3 regions of the Neobacillus canaveralius genome follow, and region 3 is predicted to be linked to each of the others. Evidence: riboswitches for the same ligand, from Rfam matches in the RefSeq annotation. Region 3 holds a riboswitch; each other region holds the start of a gene.
What was found. A riboswitch is a leader RNA that binds a small molecule or an ion and turns the genes downstream of it on or off. The one in region 3 is predicted to bind S-adenosylmethionine.
Positions count from the first base shown of each region.

Region 1 (5,819 bases), 4.6 Mb from region 3:
ACTGATAAACATATTACCTAAATTAGGTATGGCTACCGATAAAGCCTGCGGGAAAATAATTTTCAGCATCATTTGAGTGGGACTCAACCCTATAGCTCTGGCTGCCTCAAACTGACCACGATCAACAGATTCAATCGCTGATCGTATCGTTTCAGACAAATAAGCACCTAAATTAATTGAAAAGGCTAATAAAGCATATACTTCCGGTGCAATGATATTTACATCAATATTCATGATCCATCCATATTCAGTTTGAAAAAAGTAAATCACTTTTGGTATTCCATAAAACACAAGATATATCTGCACTAAGAGAGGGGTTCCTCTAATAAAAGAGACATAAAAAGAAGAGATTGTCTTTAATACGGGTACCCGATAAATTTTTATCAGTGCTGTAGTAAGCCCAATAAATAAACTAATAATCAACGAACCTACGGCAATTCCAATTGTAATAGGTAATCGTGCAACTATCGCAGGAAAGCTTTCTATTAAAAAATGAATATCCAATAAATTTTCCATTTCTTCCTCCCTTTACAGCCTTATTCAGGGATGTATTCTCCACCCGTCCATTTGACTGACAGGTCAGCTAATGTACCGTCTTCTTTGAGTTCCTTTAGAATAGGATCAATTAATCCTTTTAACTCTTCTCCCTGCTTTCCATCTTTAAAAACAATTCCAATCTTATCATTCACGATAGGCTGTCCTACAACTTCTAAATCTATATTATATTTTTCTATAACAGAATGAATCATAATTGGGTCATTTACATAGGCATCCACACGTCCATTTTGTACATCTTGTAAAATTTCTGAAGGGGTTCCACTTTCGCTATATTTTAAAATAATATCATTTTCTGCTTTTTTATTATGTTCTTCAAGTAATAATGTATAAGAATCACCAGCTAAAGCTCCAACTTTTTTCCCCTCTAAATCTTCTACTGTTTGAATATCTGTTCGACCTGATTTCACAACAATAACGGTTTCTGCAGCAAAATAAGATTCGTCTGTAAACAAGTACTTCTCTTCACGTTCAGATGTTTTCGCCACCTGGTCGGCAACTGCCTGAATTTTATTTGATTCTAGTGCAAGAAACATACTGTCCCATGGAGTAGCAACAAAATCAAAGGTATACCCCTCTAATCTTTCATCAATTTCTTTTATTACGTCGATATCATATCCGATAAGTGCATTACTTTCATCCGCATAAGCGAAAGGAGGATAATCATTTTGAGTTCCAACTAAAATAACCTTTTCCTCCGTTCCATCTGCTGTTGTTGTTTCTTTAGAGGAACAACCATTTAATATACTAACCAAACCTACTAGTGCAATACTTGATAACAATAACCTAGATTTCTTTTTCATTTTACTATCTCCTTTAAAATAAATTTATTATTATTATTGAATAAGAATCTAAGTCATTACTTATATCCAATTCAAATCACTAAAACGGAAACAGAACAATAAAATAAAAAAGCCTCTTCCAATCAGAAAGAGGCTTTTTATCTAAACCTTATCTCTCAGAATGAAACACTCTGCAGGATTTAGCACCTTTCATCCTTCATGGAATGATGGTTGCTGGACGTCGTCGGGCCTGTCCCTCGGTCTCTCGTGATAAGTTATTCATTTTTTATGTTATTTTTTGTATATTATGATAATATTTAATATTAATACTATTGTCAACTACTTTTTCACTATGTACAATTCACTAAATAATCTGATTTTAGTATAACACTAAATCTTATAGATTTTGAGAATTCAGGATAAAAAGATGGGAGAAATGAACTTGAAAGAAGAAGCCTATTTTGATGTAGCAATTATTGGTGCTGGTACAATGGGAATAGCTGCCGGTGCCTTTTTAGCTCAACAGAAAGTAAACACTGTGTTAATCGATGCTTTCGACCCACCACATCATCATGGAAGCCATCACGGAGATACCCGTATGATTCGACATGCTTATGGTGAAGGCAGACAGTATGTAACACTAGTAAAACGTGCACAACAATTATGGGAGGAATTAGAACAGCACACCACCTATAAAATCTTTGAAAAAACCGGTGTTCTTGGATTAGGTCCAAAAGATTCTTCCTTTCTTCAAGAAACGATTGAGGCTGCTAATAAATATGATTTGCCATTAGATATTCTAAATAGCAAAGAAATAAAAGAAAGATGGCCAGGTTTTTCAGTACCAGATCATTTTATTGGTTGTTTTGAGTCAGAATCAGGCCTCATCTATAGTGAGAATGCCATTAAAGCTTATAAAGAAATCGCCATTAATAATGGAGCAAAACTTGTTACAAATACACCCGTACAGCAAATTGAGATGGAAGAAATGAACAATATAAAAATCTCAACTGAAAACCAGGTTTATTATGCGAAAAAAGTGATTGTTACAGCAGGAGCATGGGTAGCCAAACTATTACCAGACTTAAATCTCCCTATTCGGCCAACCCGTAAAGCCTTCGGCTGGTTTGACGCCCCTGCAGACCTTTACGATATCACCAACTTCCCCTCTTTTTACGTAGAGGACGATACGAATATGTGTTATGGATTTCCTTGCAAAGACGGAGCAGGCCTTAAGATAGGAAGATCAGATGGAGGTCAAGCTATTGATCCTAACCAACACAAACAGAACTTTGGTCAATACGAAACAGATGAAGAGGACCTAAGATTCTTCCTCCGAACCTATATGCCTAAAGCAAATGGAGAATTAAAACAAGGAAAAACATGCTTATATACCCTCTCAAGTGACAATCACTTTATCATTGATTATCACCCTGAACATGAAAATATCATCATTGCATGCGGTTTTTCCGGCCACGGCTTTAAGTTTGGTAGCGTTATGGGAGAAGTGCTCGGCCAACTGGCGCAAAAAGGGAAAAGTAGTTTTGATATTTCTTTATTCTCTCTTAAGAGATTTGATTTGTAATATGTCATCAATAAATAGAATAACTTAGTCATAACTAGACCAAGATGATCCATAACACGCAAAATCGATCTTTCATGTAATAAGTGTCTATATTTTCAGAGATGCTTATTACATGATAAATTAATTCTACAATTTTTATCTAATTCACCTTCTGCTCTCAAAAACAAAAAAACAGAAACCTATCAGGCTTCTGCTTCTTCTTTCAAAACTACCTTTGCCACTGCCTCACAATGGCTTGAGTGGTGATCGCAGACTATTTCAACACTAACTGCGATACGCACTCAACGTGTGTAGTCTGCGGAAACATATCCACCGGCTGCACTTCCACAGTTTTATACCCACCATCTTCTAAGATCCTCAAATCCCGTGCCAAGGTAGCTGGATTACAGGATACGTAGACAACCTTTTTAGGTTTCATCTTAATAATCGTTTGCAGAAATGTCTCATCACAGCCCTTGCGCGGCGGGTCCACGACAAGCACATCAGCAGAATTCCCTTCTTTATACCACTTAGGAATCACAACCTCCGCTTCCCCGGCTGCAAACTCTACATTTGTCATTCCATTTAACTCTGCATTCCGTTTCGCATCTTCAATCGCCTCTGGAACCACTTCTACTCCGAAGACCTTCTTTGCCTTTTGTGCTAAAAACAGTGATATCGTTCCGATTCCGCAATAGGCATCGATGACTGACTCTTCCCCACTGAGCCCTGCGTACTCAAGCGCTTTATCATAAAGAACCTTTGTTTGAACAGGATTTACCTGATAAAAAGAAAGAGCAGAAATGGCAAATTTCACATCACCAATCGTGTCATAGATAACTTCATTACCCCAAAGTACTGTTGTTTTTTCGCCAAGGATTACATTTGTACGCTTTGAATTAACGTTATGGACAATCGACTTCACTTTTGGAAGGCGTGCAACAATTTCCTCAACTAGTTTGTCTTTTTTTGGAATATCCGTGGTTCTGGTAACAAGCACCACCATTAGTTCCCCTGTTTGTTGTCCATAACGGGCCATAATGTGTCGCAGAACACCTTTATGTGACTCTTCATGATAAGCTGATATCCCAAGTTCACTGCATATTCCCTTCACTGCCTGCACAGCTTCGTTTATTTCAGGAAGTTGTATCAAACTTTCATCAGTATCTACAATTTCATGGCTTCTAGGCTTGAAAAAACCAGCAATCAGCTTTCCATCCTTTTCACCAACAGGTACCTGAGCTTTATTTCGATAATGCCATGGGTTGTCCATCCCTAAGATTGGGTGGACGATTACATCCTCTAGTTTTCCGATCCTTGTCAGGACCTGACGCACTTGATTCTCTTTATATTTCAGCTGTCCTTCATAGCTGATGTGCTCCAGCTGGCAGCCGCCATATTTATGAATCTCACTGTTAGGAACTTCTACACGGTATTGGCTTTTTTCATAAGTTTCAATCAAACGCCCGAAGCCGTATCCCTTGTTCACTTTAATCACTTTAACCTGCGCCTTTTCGCCAGGCAGCCCGTTTGGTACGAACAACGGGAAGCCTTCCACCTTTGCGACCCCTGCACCATCGTGAGTTAAATCTTCAAATACCACATCTATATAATCATTTTTTTTAACCGGTATCGTCTTCTTCATTATTTACTTCCTTTACTCCGATTTGACTAGCAAGATTGTACCACAAACCCAGTCTAATTGCGAAATCCGCCATATTATGAATGTATATCAAATTCTTATCGCGTAAATTGTCGGAGCATTTTAATTTAACAATATGGTGATAGTGTTTATAATAATAACAATCCCATGGAAGGAGGTGGTTACGATAAAGAAGGTATATTTTCTTCCCATCGCATTGCTGCTTGCCTTCATTTCATTTTCCGTTCTTCATACTTCCAATCTATTCGTTCAATCACATCATTCAAATAAAGCTGTGCTTTTGATTGATGATTGGAGTATAAAAACACAAACGGATGATGAGGAAAAACATTTATTTTATCTTGATTTTGTCAAAGTACTTTGCCTAATCTCATTGGTCGTAGTCACCCTTCACAGAATCTTTTCTGATAACCACACCAGGAACTCCATCTTTCTAATCCCGGTTTTTCATCAATCCAATTATGTAATCCTCTCCCCTAAATTGATAAGTTAAAAACTTACACAAAGGGGAGGAATAAATGATGTGGATTCGTTTTGTTATGATTGGTATTTTTTCAGTAACTGCAGCTGGTATGCTAACCTTTCAAGGCATAGAAATTTACCATGCGTTCATGGATTTCTTTAAACAAAAATAAACTGAGATGGTCCCGCGGGTTTTAGACATAATCCCGTGGGATTTCCTATTTATTCGTGAGAATTCTCGCGGGTTCCTGTGATAAACCCTCAACCTATTTTTCATACAAAAAGACACCCAATTAATAATGGATGCCTTACACTACCTATTCTGCCTTCATTTCAGCCACTTTTTCTTTTACTTCTTCAATATTCCTCATTTTGTTATCCCAGCATTTTTGGCTGAGGTCGACCGGATATTCCTCCGGATTCATTGTACGTTTATACTCATCCCAGAGGGCGTCTAGGTTTTGCTTTAAATAGTCACGCGACTCCTCGAGGCATGGCATTTCATAGACAAGCTCACCTTTTTCAAAAATCACTTCATGAAGCTCTTTTGCGGTAAAGTTTGTCACGATTTTATTCATATAAGTATGCGTTGGGTGGAACATTCTCAGGCGCTTCTCCGGCAGTTTTTCATCCTCGAGCGCAATGTAGTCACCTTCAGCATGGTTATTCTTATTATTGATAATACGGTAAATATTCTTAATCCCAGGTGTCGTGACTTTTACCGGATTGGAAGAGATTTTAATCGTATCCTCCATTTTGCCGTCCGCATCTTCAATCGAAACAATCTTGTAGA
Region 1 is NZ_JBDFLL010000001.1:5,747,089-5,752,907, forward strand. Features, by position in the region: gene ABC255_RS27955 (amino acid ABC transporter permease) at 1-516, opposite strand, end outside; gene ABC255_RS27960 (transporter substrate-binding domain-containing protein) at 537-1,358, opposite strand; SAM riboswitch class I at 1,504-1,614, opposite strand; gene solA (N-methyl-L-tryptophan oxidase) at 1,774-2,922, shown strand; gene rlmD (23S rRNA (uracil(1939)-C(5))-methyltransferase RlmD) at 3,176-4,546, opposite strand; gene ABC255_RS27975 (hypothetical protein) at 4,722-5,057, shown strand; gene ABC255_RS27980 (nicotinate phosphoribosyltransferase) at 5,344-5,819, opposite strand, start outside.
Region 1: another riboswitch for S-adenosylmethionine. It lies ahead of ABC255_RS27960 (transporter substrate-binding domain-containing protein); the one in region 3 lies ahead of ABC255_RS05380 (methionine ABC transporter ATP-binding protein).

Region 2 (5,819 bases), 2.4 Mb from region 3:
TAGCCGCAGCAACTTTAATGTTACTATCCATCACCAATTGGACCTGGTAAATTTATTATAAAATAAGTGTTTAGATTGGAAAAAGAATCATCTATGAGAACAAGCCGTTCACTTTTGAGTTAGCCTCATAGCAGAAATCAAATATAATAACAGTTATAAAAGCAGTGTGTTTCTCAATGAAAACACACTGCTTTTTTGCACGTTTACATGTTTAAAGTATTATTATTAACTTCTTTTACTAATGGGACAGAATAGTTAATTAAACTTTATTTTAAGAAACACCTTGTTTCATTATTGTAACAAATCACTCCTTTTGATATTAATGACTAAAAGTTTTGTATCTGTTTACTCTTGTTCCAAAAAGTATTACGCTACTAGTGCAGCCTTTCACCGTTATTATTTAAATTTTAACAATAACAATATAAATACTTTAATTATTGGAGATAACTATGCAAAATATAATTTTCATTGATATAGATGGAACATTAGTGAATGACCACGGAGTAATCCCAGAATCAGCTAAAATTGCTATTCGAAAAGCTAGAGAAAATGGAAACCTTGTTTTCATATGTACAGGGCGTTCTAAAGCAGAAATTTTCTCCGAAATCCTAGAGGTCGGTTTCGATGGTATGATTGCGGCAGCAGGGGGATATGTCGAAATAGGAGAAAATGTACTCTTGCACGAAAAATTGAAAAGCGAAGAAGTGCAGCATCTCGTTGAGTTTTTTAACAAACATGGTATTGACTTTTACTTAGAGTCAAATAATGGTGTATTTGCAAGTATCAACTGCAAAAATCACCTAAGTACCATTATAGAAAAATATATCATGGATCATTCTGATGCCATGGAAGAAATCAAAAGAGGTTTTCAGCCATTTTTTGATATTTTGATTGAAGGAGAAGAATTGGTTAGAGAGGATATAAATAAGATTTCCTTTCTAGACTCAGAAGTTCCTATTGAAGTGATAATGACAGAATTTGGAGCTGCATTTACCGTTATACCTAGTACAGTTTCACTACTAGGTAACAACAGTGGAGAATTATCTGTACTAGGCGTTCATAAAGCCACAGCAATTGCAAAGGTAATTCAGCATTTAAACATAGATAAAGAGAATACCTATGGTTACGGAGATGGTTTGAACGACATTGAAATGCTTGAATTTGTTAAAAACGGTATTGCTATGGGGAATGCAAAAGAAACAGTTAAGCAAGTAGCTGATGATATTACTGATACACACAATAATGATGGTATTTATAAAAGCTTTATAAAATATGGACTTATTTAATAAAAACAGCGACAAGTGTATAAAAGCTTGTCGCTGTTTTTATTATTAAAGACCCTAACTTTAAGTCAAAAGGCACAATCGTTCATTATGATTGTGCCTATTTTTAATTGCTTAAGGGAATCTTTGTAAAAAAATATTGACTAAACACAAATAATGGAATACACTTTAATTAACGATTAACACACTGTTAATTAATAAAAGAGGTGAATAATTAAATGAAAAATGAATTTACAACTCCAGATGGTTATACGAGTGATATTGCCGTTTTTACGATTACATCTGAAAGTAATGGTGAATATAAGCCTCCCATAAAAAGTTTGAAAATAATGCTGATTAAACGAAGTGAATGGGACCATGAAGGAAATACAAATATCGAAGCAGGGAAGTGGGCACTTCCAGGTGGATTTGTTCGGCCGGATGAGACAGCTTTTCAAGCAGCAGAACGTAAACTGGTGGAAGAAACGGGAGTGGATGGACTTCGGATCAAACATTTTGGTGTTTATGACTCACCTAATCGGGACAAAAGAGGCTGGATAATTTCAAATGCCCATTATGTCATAGCGAACGAAAACTCCTTGAAAAAGCGCAAAACTACCTATGACGCCCAAGATGTCCAGCTTTTTTCTATTGAAGAAGCTCTAGCTCTTGAACTTGCCTTCGACCATCGCAGTATTATTGATGATGCCCTCTGGTTTATCAAGAAAGATATGGCCCTCACCACACTTGCAAAACATTTCCTCCCAGAAGAGTTTGTGCTTTCGGAGCTTCAAGGAGTTTTGCTTACCGTTTTGGATGACCCATCCATCTCAACCGATGCGGCATTTTTTAGAAAAGCACCAACACTTCCATTTATAGAAGCTATATCGGAAAACGGGAAACTTAAGAAATCAAATGCATATTCGAAAACACCGGCACAACTTTACCGTTTTACAGATTTTCAACCGATTGTTTCGGTATATAGAAATAAACTAAAAGGTTAGGGGAGAGGTACAAATGGGGATTTTAAAGAATTGGACGCGTTTTGAAATAGCTTGGTTGTTCACCTTTACATTGATTAACATTTACCTGTTCTTCGCTTGGTCCGACTCACTTCTTGGTTTGATCTCATCTTTAAGTGGTATGCTCTGCGTGGTTTTAGTGGCAAAGGGAAAAATCGCAAATTATTATTTCGGGATTGTCCAAACGTTAACCTATGCTTATATTGCATACGGCTATGGCCTCTATGGAGAGGTTATGTTAAATGCATTGTTTTACTTTCCAGTACAATTTATTGGAATCTATATGTGGAAAAAGAACAAAACCGAACATGGTGTTAAGGGAGAAGATGTCAGAATAAGCAGCCTTACAAGAAAAGGATGGTTCTATACCTTAGTGTCTATCATCATTCTTACGATTGTCTATGGCTTTTTCTTAAAATTCCTAGGTGGCAATTTAGTATGGACCGATTCAGCCACAAATGTACTATCGATTGCAGCACAAATTTTGATGTTAAAGCGATATACCGAACAATGGCTACTATGGATTTCAGTCAATGTTTTATCAATTTTTCTATGGCTGGGTGTTCTAATCTCTCAGGGAGGAAATGATTTCTCCATGCTAGTGATGTGGTCAGCATTCCTTGTAAACAGCATTTACGGGTATGTGAATTGGAGAAAACTATCGATCAAACAAGTTCAGGAGGCGGCCTAAATGACAGTTGGTTTTATCGGAGGAAAATTCCTTCCCTTGCACCTTGGCCATGTGTATGCCATCGTTCATGCTTCAACGATCGTGGATGAACTGTACGTTGTTTTATCTCATAGCGAACTGCGAGACAGAGAGCTTTGTCAGGATACAAAAATGAACTATATTCCTGTTCAAATCCGGCTACGCTGGCTTTCACAATTAACCAAAGATATGCCACATGTAAAAGCAATTAGCATTGAAGATCATCAAGATAACGACAACTACGATTGGGCTGAAGGAGCACAATTAATAAAAAGAGAAATCGGAAAGCCCATAGATCTCGTTTTTAGTTCAGAAGTTCAATATAATGATATTTTTGAAGAATTATATCCTAACGCAAAGCATAAGCTGATCGATCCAATGCGTTCACAGGTAACCATCTCTGCTACAACCATTCGTACCGAAGGTGTCTATAAACATTGGGAGTTCATACCTGATTTTGTTAGACCTTATTTTGTAAAAAAGATTGTCATGGTTGGGACTGAAAGCTGTGGGAAATCATCCTTAACGAGAAACCTAGCTAAAATTTACAACACAACCTATGTAGAAGAATATGGCCGAACTCTATGTGAAGAATTGGGTGGCTGTGACGGGATTATGGTCAAGGAAGATTATCAAAGGATTGCTTATGGACATAAGATGGAAGAATTTAAGGCCATTGGAAAAGCAAATAAGCTTGTTTTTATCGATACAGAAGTCATTGTAACCCAGTTTTACTCAAACCTATACAATAATGAACATCAGCTGGTTCTAGATGAGATTGCAAAAATACAGGATTATGACCTATGGCTATTCCTTGAACCAGATGTAAAATGGGTGGATGACGGCTTACGTGTTCATGGCGAAGAGAAGGTAAGAGACCAAAACAATGAGAACCTAAAAACATTATTAAATAAGCATGATGTTGACTATAAAATCTTGAGTGGTAGTTATGAAATCAGGTTAAAAGGTGCCATGGAACATATTGATAAATTGCTACAGTAAAAAAATAAAAAATAAACCGATGAGCAGCTAATTTCCATCGGTTATTTTTATAATAATTAAATAGTCTTGTAATTTGAAAACTTTTAAAATATAATAAATTAAGTTTTTATTATTGCTATGTTGTTTAACTTAATTACGTAAATACATATTGTTAACCTTATCCAGAGAGGCAGAGGGACTGGCCCGATGACGCCCAGCAACCGCTATATTTATATAGTATGGTGCCAAATCCTACAGAACGAGGAAGTTCTGAAAGATAAGGAAGAGTATATTCAAAAACCCTCTTCCTATTTTTCGGAAAAGGGTTTTTTTATGGGGTGAAACAGTAAAACACGAACATTAATATAAAATATTTTAAAAATGTTCGATTTTGTATTGCTATTTTCGAATTTTTTTAGTAAATTAATAGACAAATAGTAATAAAAACGAAATATAACACAGGGGGAACGTCATGAGAAAACTACTTGCATTTATCGCACTAGCTTTAGTCTTGCTTGTCGCTGGATGTGGAGCACAAGAATCAACGGGGAAAGATACATCATCAAAAGAGGATAAGAAGAAAATTGCTCTCGTACTGCCTGAGAAAATTGGGGTTAACCCATTCTTCCAGCAAATGGATGAAGGGGCCAAAAAAGCAGCAGACGAATTTGGAGTGGAATTAAAGACAATCGAATCTACGGATCATTCAGCGATAGAAGAAAATCTTCGCGTAGCTGTAGCAGAAGGATATGATTTAATCATTACTTCATCATTTGAATCAGAAGATGCATTGAAAAAAGTAGCAACAGAAAATCCGGATCGTCAATTTGCAATTATTGATACGGTCGTCGACCTTCCAAATGTTCAAAGTGTTAATTTCAGAGAGCACGAAGCAGCGTTCTTGCTAGGAGCTGCAGCAGGCCTTTCTACCAAAAGTGATAAAGTGGGTATGGTAGTGGCTATGGATATTCCACTAATGAAAAAATGGACAGTTGCGTTTGAAGAAGGATTAAAGGAAACAAATCCAGACGCTGAGTTTTTAGTAAACTATGTTGGAAGCTTTACGGATCCGGCGAAAGCAAAAGAATTAGCGTTGTTGCAAGCTTCTAAGGGGGCAGACTTCGTTGCAGGAGCTGCTGCAGTCGGAGATCTGGGTGTATTTGAGGCAGCAAAAGAACAAGGAATCTTTACTTCTGGTCAGGACGTTGACCGTACAGAGGTAGATCCAGAGCACGTCGTTCTTTCACAGTTAAAAGGGACGGACGCTGCTGCATATGAAACAGTAAAAGCATTTGCAAACGGCGATTTTAAAACAGGCATTGTCGAGTATGGCTTGAAGGAAAAGGGCGTTGGCTTAACATATGTAACACATGAAAGCAAAACACCGCTTAACAGCTTTGTTGGACAAGAAGTTATTGACCAAGTAAAAGCACTTCACGAAGAAATTGTATCTGGAAAACGAGAAATCAAAAATCCACTGAGCAATTAATCTAATAGGCTATTACCGTTAGCATGGTTGTTAAAATCCTAAAGCCGATTTTAACGTGGAAATAGCTAGGTTCCGCTCTAGAATTTAGATTGCTGGCTCTTTTCTTCTTGAATTTATACTATTTCTTAAGGAAACTTAGTACAATCATTAACAAAGTTTAAGAAAAGAGCCATTTGAAAAAAGTAAACCGACTGCACAATGTAGTCGGTTTCCATTTTTAAAGGGGGGTAAAACCATGAGCGATGTGTTAGAAATGAAGGAAATGACCAAAAAGTACGGTGAGTTCCTTGCGAATGAAAGGATTTCGATACATCTGAAAAAAGGAGAGGTTTTGGCGATTGTCGGCGAAAATGGTG
Region 2 is NZ_JBDFLL010000001.1:3,525,414-3,531,232, reverse strand. Features, by position in the region: gene ABC255_RS17705 (DoxX family protein) at 1-50, shown strand, start outside; gene ABC255_RS17700 (HAD family hydrolase) at 450-1,286, shown strand; gene ABC255_RS17695 (NUDIX domain-containing protein) at 1,502-2,266, shown strand; gene pnuC (nicotinamide riboside transporter PnuC) at 2,280-2,975, shown strand; gene nadR (multifunctional transcriptional regulator/nicotinamide-nucleotide adenylyltransferase/ribosylnicotinamide kinase NadR) at 2,976-3,995, shown strand; SAM riboswitch class I at 4,150-4,258, shown strand; gene ABC255_RS17680 (BMP family protein) at 4,447-5,463, shown strand; gene ABC255_RS17675 (ABC transporter ATP-binding protein) at 5,699-5,819, shown strand, end outside.
Region 2: another riboswitch for S-adenosylmethionine. It lies ahead of ABC255_RS17680 (BMP family protein); the one in region 3 lies ahead of ABC255_RS05380 (methionine ABC transporter ATP-binding protein).

Region 3 (5,819 bases):
CGCCAATAATTAAGGCAGGCAACGCTGCATTTGCACCAAGCATGGTTCCAACCAATAATTTTGTAAAAGGAATTAATAAAACAATTAAGATAATAAAAGGGATTGATCTAAAAATATTTACGAAGGCGGCAATAATAACATTTACCGTTCTATTTTCCCACAAATTACCTTTTCCCGTTAGAAATAACATCAGACCGAGGACTAATCCTAGGATAAATGTAGTAAACACTGAAATGGAAGTCATATAAAGGGTTTCCAGTGTTGCTTCCCATAACTGATCCCACTTTACCATTTCTATACTAGCCATTACTGATCACCTCCACACCGACTTGTTGTGAGTGAATATAATCAATGGCTCTCTGAATTTCGTCTGCCTGCCCATCTAAGTGAATAAATAATGTACCGTAAGATCCGTTTTGGGTGTGTGAGATTTTTCCTTGTAGAATGTTTACGACAACATCGAAATCCCTGATAAGAGTTGTGATTAACGGCTGTTCTGCTGCCTCTCCGACAAATGAGAGTTGAACCACTTTTCCATACGGATAACGTTCGAGTAAATGTTCGATCGTTTCTTTGGTTTCTTCCGGCTCAGTAACCTGTTGAACAAAACGCTTCGTAATCGGCTGTTGTGGGTTTTTAAACACATCTAACACCTGTCCAAGCTCCACAATTCTTCCACTTTCCATAACCGCTACCCGGTGACAAATTTTACGAATGACATGCATTTCATGTGTGATCAATACAATCGTTAATCCTAGCCTTTTATTGATATCAACTAACAAGTCCAAAATAGAATCGGTAGTTTGTGGGTCTAGGGCTGAAGTTGCTTCATCACAAAGAAGTACTTTTGGATTGTTGGCCAGTGCTCGTGCAATTCCCACACGCTGTTTTTGACCGCCGCTAAGTTGGGAAGGGTAAGCATTTTCTCGACCTTCAAGACCAACTAATTTAATTAATTCATTTACTCTTTTTTGTCTTTCTGCTCCACCTACGCCAGCTATCTCCAAAGGAAATGAGATATTCTCGCTAACCGTTCTTGACCAAAGCAAATTAAAATGCTGAAATATCATACTTATTTCCTGGCGAGCTTTTCGAAGCTCACTGCCTCTAATTTTTGAAATAACACGACCAGCAACGGTAACCGATCCTTCAGTCGGGAGCTCTAGTCCATTAAGCATTCGAATTAGGGTGCTTTTCCCCGCACCACTATATCCGATTACCCCAAAAATTTCCCCTTCTTGTATTTCTAAATTAACATCATCCACTGCCTTCAGCTGCCCCTGCTTAGAAGGGAAAACCTTGCGGACATCTTTTATAGAAATCATTTCATCACCTTCTTTTATCCAATAAAATACGTGTCTTAAATTCGACTGCTCAAATATAGGGTTTGACTGTTTTTAGTAAAACATTCTTATATTAGAAAAATTAAAAAGCCTTTCTGCATAGGCAGAAAGGCATCATAAATAAAGACCTTTCTCCCATCTTCCAAAGCATCCGCTTTGTGTGAATTGGCACCATTTCAATATTACTATTGACGGTTGCCGGGCTTCATCGGGCACATCCCTCCACCACTCTTGATAAGAGTTACAGCAAACTATATTCTATTAACATTCATTAATTTAAAAAATTATTTTAGTACGAAAGTTATCTTAACATGGATAAAAAGTGGTGTCAACGAAATTATCTACAAATTTCGAATAAACTCTTATTAGGCTTTTACTTTTAAAGAAGTAACACCTGTGGCGGTCTCAATCGCTGTTTCCAGGTCTTCTATTAAATCCTCTACATTTTCAATACCAATGGAGAGTCGTATTAAATCCTCAGAAACCCCAGCTGCCTTTAGTCCTTCTGCATCAAGCTGCTGATGAGTAGTGCTGGCAGGATGGATAATTAAGCTTTTTGCATCTCCAACATTCGCTACATGGGCGAAAAGTGTAATCGAATCAATTAATTTTGCTCCAGCTTCTCTCCCGCCTTTGATTCCAAAAACAATCATCGACCCGGCACCTTTAGACAAATACTTGCTGGCAAGTTCATAATCAGGATGAGAAGAGTGACCAGGATAGGATACCCACTCAACGGCAGGATGTTTTACTAAATACTCAACTACTTCCTTCGTATTGGCAATGTGCTCCTTCATCCGAACATGAAGTGTTTCAAGTCCGAGTGTAAATTGAAAAGCGTTTTGTGGACTTAAAGCAGGTCCTAGATCACGTAAAAGTTGTACCCGTGCTTTAATAATATAGGCAACCGCGCCTAAGCTTTTAGCATAAACGAGGTCATGATAGCTTGGATCAGGAGTTGTAAAACCTGGGAATTTAGATGAATTCCAGTCGAACTTACCACCGTCTACAATAATCCCGCCAGTGGTTGTCCCATTCCCTAAAAGCCATTTCGTTGCTGAATGTATAACAATATCTGCCCCATATTCTATTGGTCTGCATAGATAAGGTGTGGCAAAGGTATTATCAATTATTAATGGAACTCCTGCTTCATGTGCAATTTCTGCTACTTTTTCAATATCTAGAACTCTTAATGATGGATTACCAATCGTTTCAGCAAATACAGCTTTTGTTTTTTCATTGATTGCTGAGCGGAAATTTTCTGGATCTTCGGGATCAACAAATTTAACCTTGATTCCATATTTCGGAAGTGTAATGGCAAATAAATTGTATGTTCCCCCATATAAAGTGGAAGCGGAAACAATTTCATCTCCGGCTTCGGCAATATTTAAGATTGCTAGGGTAATCGCTGCCATTCCGCTTGCTACCGCTAGGGCTCCAACTCCCCCTTCCAGCAATGCAACTCTTTCTTCGAAAACAGTTGTTGTCGGGTTGTGAATTCGAGTATATATGTACCCTGTCTCTTTCAAGGCAAATAGATTTGCAGCATGTTCGGTATTTTTAAATTGATAGGCATTGTTTTGGTAAATTGGCACAGCTCGTGCACCTGTTACTGGATCCGGAGCTAATCCACCATGAACACTCAACGTTTCGAAACGATAATTCTTTTGATTTTCACCCATACCTAACACTCCTTCATTTTATGAAATAAACTCTTTAAACCGTTCCTCTGGTTTGGTTAAATAAAAGATTGACTCGATAAGTAAAATCGTACGGATTGGAGCTTTAACTTTTAGCTGTCCGTTTTTCATAAGAATTCTTAACTTTTCTTTCCCTTCTAGCAGACTATAAATGGAATCCTGCTGACCACTAATATCGTAAGTGGCAGCGATGTCATTATCGTCAGCCAGTAAAGAAACCTCTCCACGGTGAAAAACGAGGAAGTTCTCTTGACCTTCGTAAACTAGCCTTATTTTTAGACCATCCAATTTTTCAATCAACTTGAGAACGTGACTGCGCTGCTTAATAGCAGAAAGGAAAATCTGTATTAATTCTTTCATTCTCCATCACTCCGATTTCACTCCATTCTGTTATATATTCAAGTCAATTGATTGTAATACCTTTAAAATCCCATCGACAAATTTCTACTTTTGCTCACAAAAAAACAGACGTATCAGCGTCTGTTTTAAATTAACAATTGTTTAATTTTTTCATATAAGAAAGGAACAGAGTTGAATGCATAAATCATCTCAACTATTTCTCCATCCTTTATGAAAAGCAAGCAGGGAACACTCTCAATTTGAAATTTTTCTGCAAGCTCAGGGTAAAAATTCAGATTCATTTTCCCTATTTTCACATCAACCATATTTTCAATGATCTGGAGCATCCTTGATGCTACCTGACAAGTACCGCATAAAGGTGTATAGAAGTAAATGAGTCCGGATGAATGACTATTTAAGAATGATGATACCTCATCTAGGTTCCATTCGTTCATTTTTAACCCATTTCTAAAAATTCAGAATGAACATCAATATTTGCGCCTAATAGGACAGTGGCTAGATGGTACACTGGTGCAGTGGCTACTTCTCGGTACATCCGGTCTATATAAATATGTTCCGCTTGAGGAAATTCCCTTTTCAATTGTTTGCGAAGTTTCTCACCTGCATCATCTGCATCAACAAGGATATAGACCTCTTTATCTTCGAGGGTATCAATTAATTCATCCAATTTCGCCATGCTGATTGTTCCATTTGTACAGACAATCTCCATTGGTTCCTTCAGGATACTTTTAACCTTTTTCTTATCTGATTTTCCTTCCACAATCAGAACTTTATCACCATACGTGTCATTCATCATTCATCACCTATACGAAAGAGAGTTATTTGTTTGATGTTAACATATTCAACAAATTTAATAACGTGTGAATATGTTAACTATACCACGATTGTCTTTTTGATAATAGGCGTTTGCTTATGATTGCCCTAACACCAGCCACCATCATCACAATCTGTATATTTTGCGTCAGGCTGTTCCGTAACTGTTACATTTTGAAAAATCTTTCTCTGTTCTACTTCAAATCGTTGATCTAATTGAAATGTCATGTCCCCTGGTAACTGTATTTTACCAATGGAGGTGTTATCAAGAAATAATTCAATTTCACCATTTTTCATTTTCCCAATTACTCGATCTGTCACATCAACCTTTTGCTGCTTCAATGTCATACCAGGAGCTCCTTTTAAATAAAGTTTATTCTAGTATCCCCTGGATTTAGAATATACAAGGTGCGAATTTTTCCCATATAAAAAACACCCTGCATAACAAGGTGTTTACTAAAATTAGTCCTCTTTAATCATTTCTTCATATTGTTCTGCAGTCATTAGGTTGTCCATTTCACTGCTATTAGTAGGCTCGATGACAATCATCCATGCTTTTTCATATGGAGATTCATTTACGAATTCAGGGCTGTCACTTAAATCTTCGTTAACAGCAACAACCTTACCGCTTAATGGCGCATATAATTCTGAAACAGTTTTCACGGATTCAACGCTGCCAAATGGCTCATCAGCAGTCACTTCGTCACCAACCTCAGGAAGTTCAACGAAAACGATATCACCTAGCTCAGATTGAGCAAAGTGAGTGATACCTACGCGAACTGTTTCTCCTTCAACCTTTACCCACTCATGTTCTTCAGAATAACGCAATTCCTTTGGTGTAGTCATTAAAAAATCCCTCCATTATTTTCTAATATCATTTATCGATATTGATCGGTACTACCCTAATAACTTTTTGTGCTTACAGCCACATTTTCTCATACTCTTCTTCTTTAAAGCCAACAGTCACTTTTTCTCCATCCGTTACTAATGGTCTTTTGATTAACATCCCATCTGAGGCTAACAGATCTAGCAGCTCATCTTCAGAAGCAGTGGATATTTTATCCTTAATACCCAGTTCACGATACTTTTGCCCGCTTGTATTAAAGAACTTCTTTAACTCAAGGTTGCTCTTTTCGTAGATATCCTGAAGTTCAGCGCGAGTTGGTGGAGTTTCAACAATATGTATTGCATTGTAGGAAAGATGATGTTCATCCAGCCATTTCTTTGCATTTCGGCATGTCCCGCATTTGGGATACCAGTAAAAAGTAAGTGACATCTGTCCACCCTCCTCTAAAACATTCATGTTATTGCACGTCACTTTGATAGTAACATAACAGGAATAAAAGTAAAAACGCATCACTTTAAAATTTCGACTAATTCTGCAAAAATCCTGCTAAACATATAGAAAAACTTCAGGCTCCGCAAAATCCTAGGGAGCCTGAAGTTGATAAATTAAACGATATAGCGTTCAGCTTCAATCAGAACGTCAGCCGCTTCACGTTTCTTACCAATTACATTGATTGGTGTATGGCGAGTTAATTTACGAAGTGCTGATACGAGCATACGGAGAGTATCTCCTTGTTCGGTTGCAACTAGTGTTTCT
Region 3 is NZ_JBDFLL010000001.1:1,122,393-1,128,211, reverse strand. Features, by position in the region: gene ABC255_RS05385 (methionine ABC transporter permease) at 1-307, opposite strand, end outside; gene ABC255_RS05380 (methionine ABC transporter ATP-binding protein) at 300-1,325, opposite strand; SAM riboswitch class I at 1,476-1,584, opposite strand; gene ABC255_RS05375 (O-acetylhomoserine aminocarboxypropyltransferase/cysteine synthase family protein) at 1,709-3,025, opposite strand; gene ABC255_RS05370 (SCP2 sterol-binding domain-containing protein) at 3,044-3,403, opposite strand; gene ABC255_RS05365 (thioredoxin family protein) at 3,529-3,837, opposite strand; gene ABC255_RS05360 (toprim domain-containing protein) at 3,840-4,196, opposite strand; gene ABC255_RS05355 (YusG family protein) at 4,325-4,564, opposite strand; gene gcvH (glycine cleavage system protein GcvH) at 4,679-5,062, opposite strand; gene ABC255_RS05345 (arsenate reductase family protein) at 5,136-5,492, opposite strand; gene ABC255_RS05340 (acyl-CoA dehydrogenase family protein) at 5,669-5,819, opposite strand, start outside.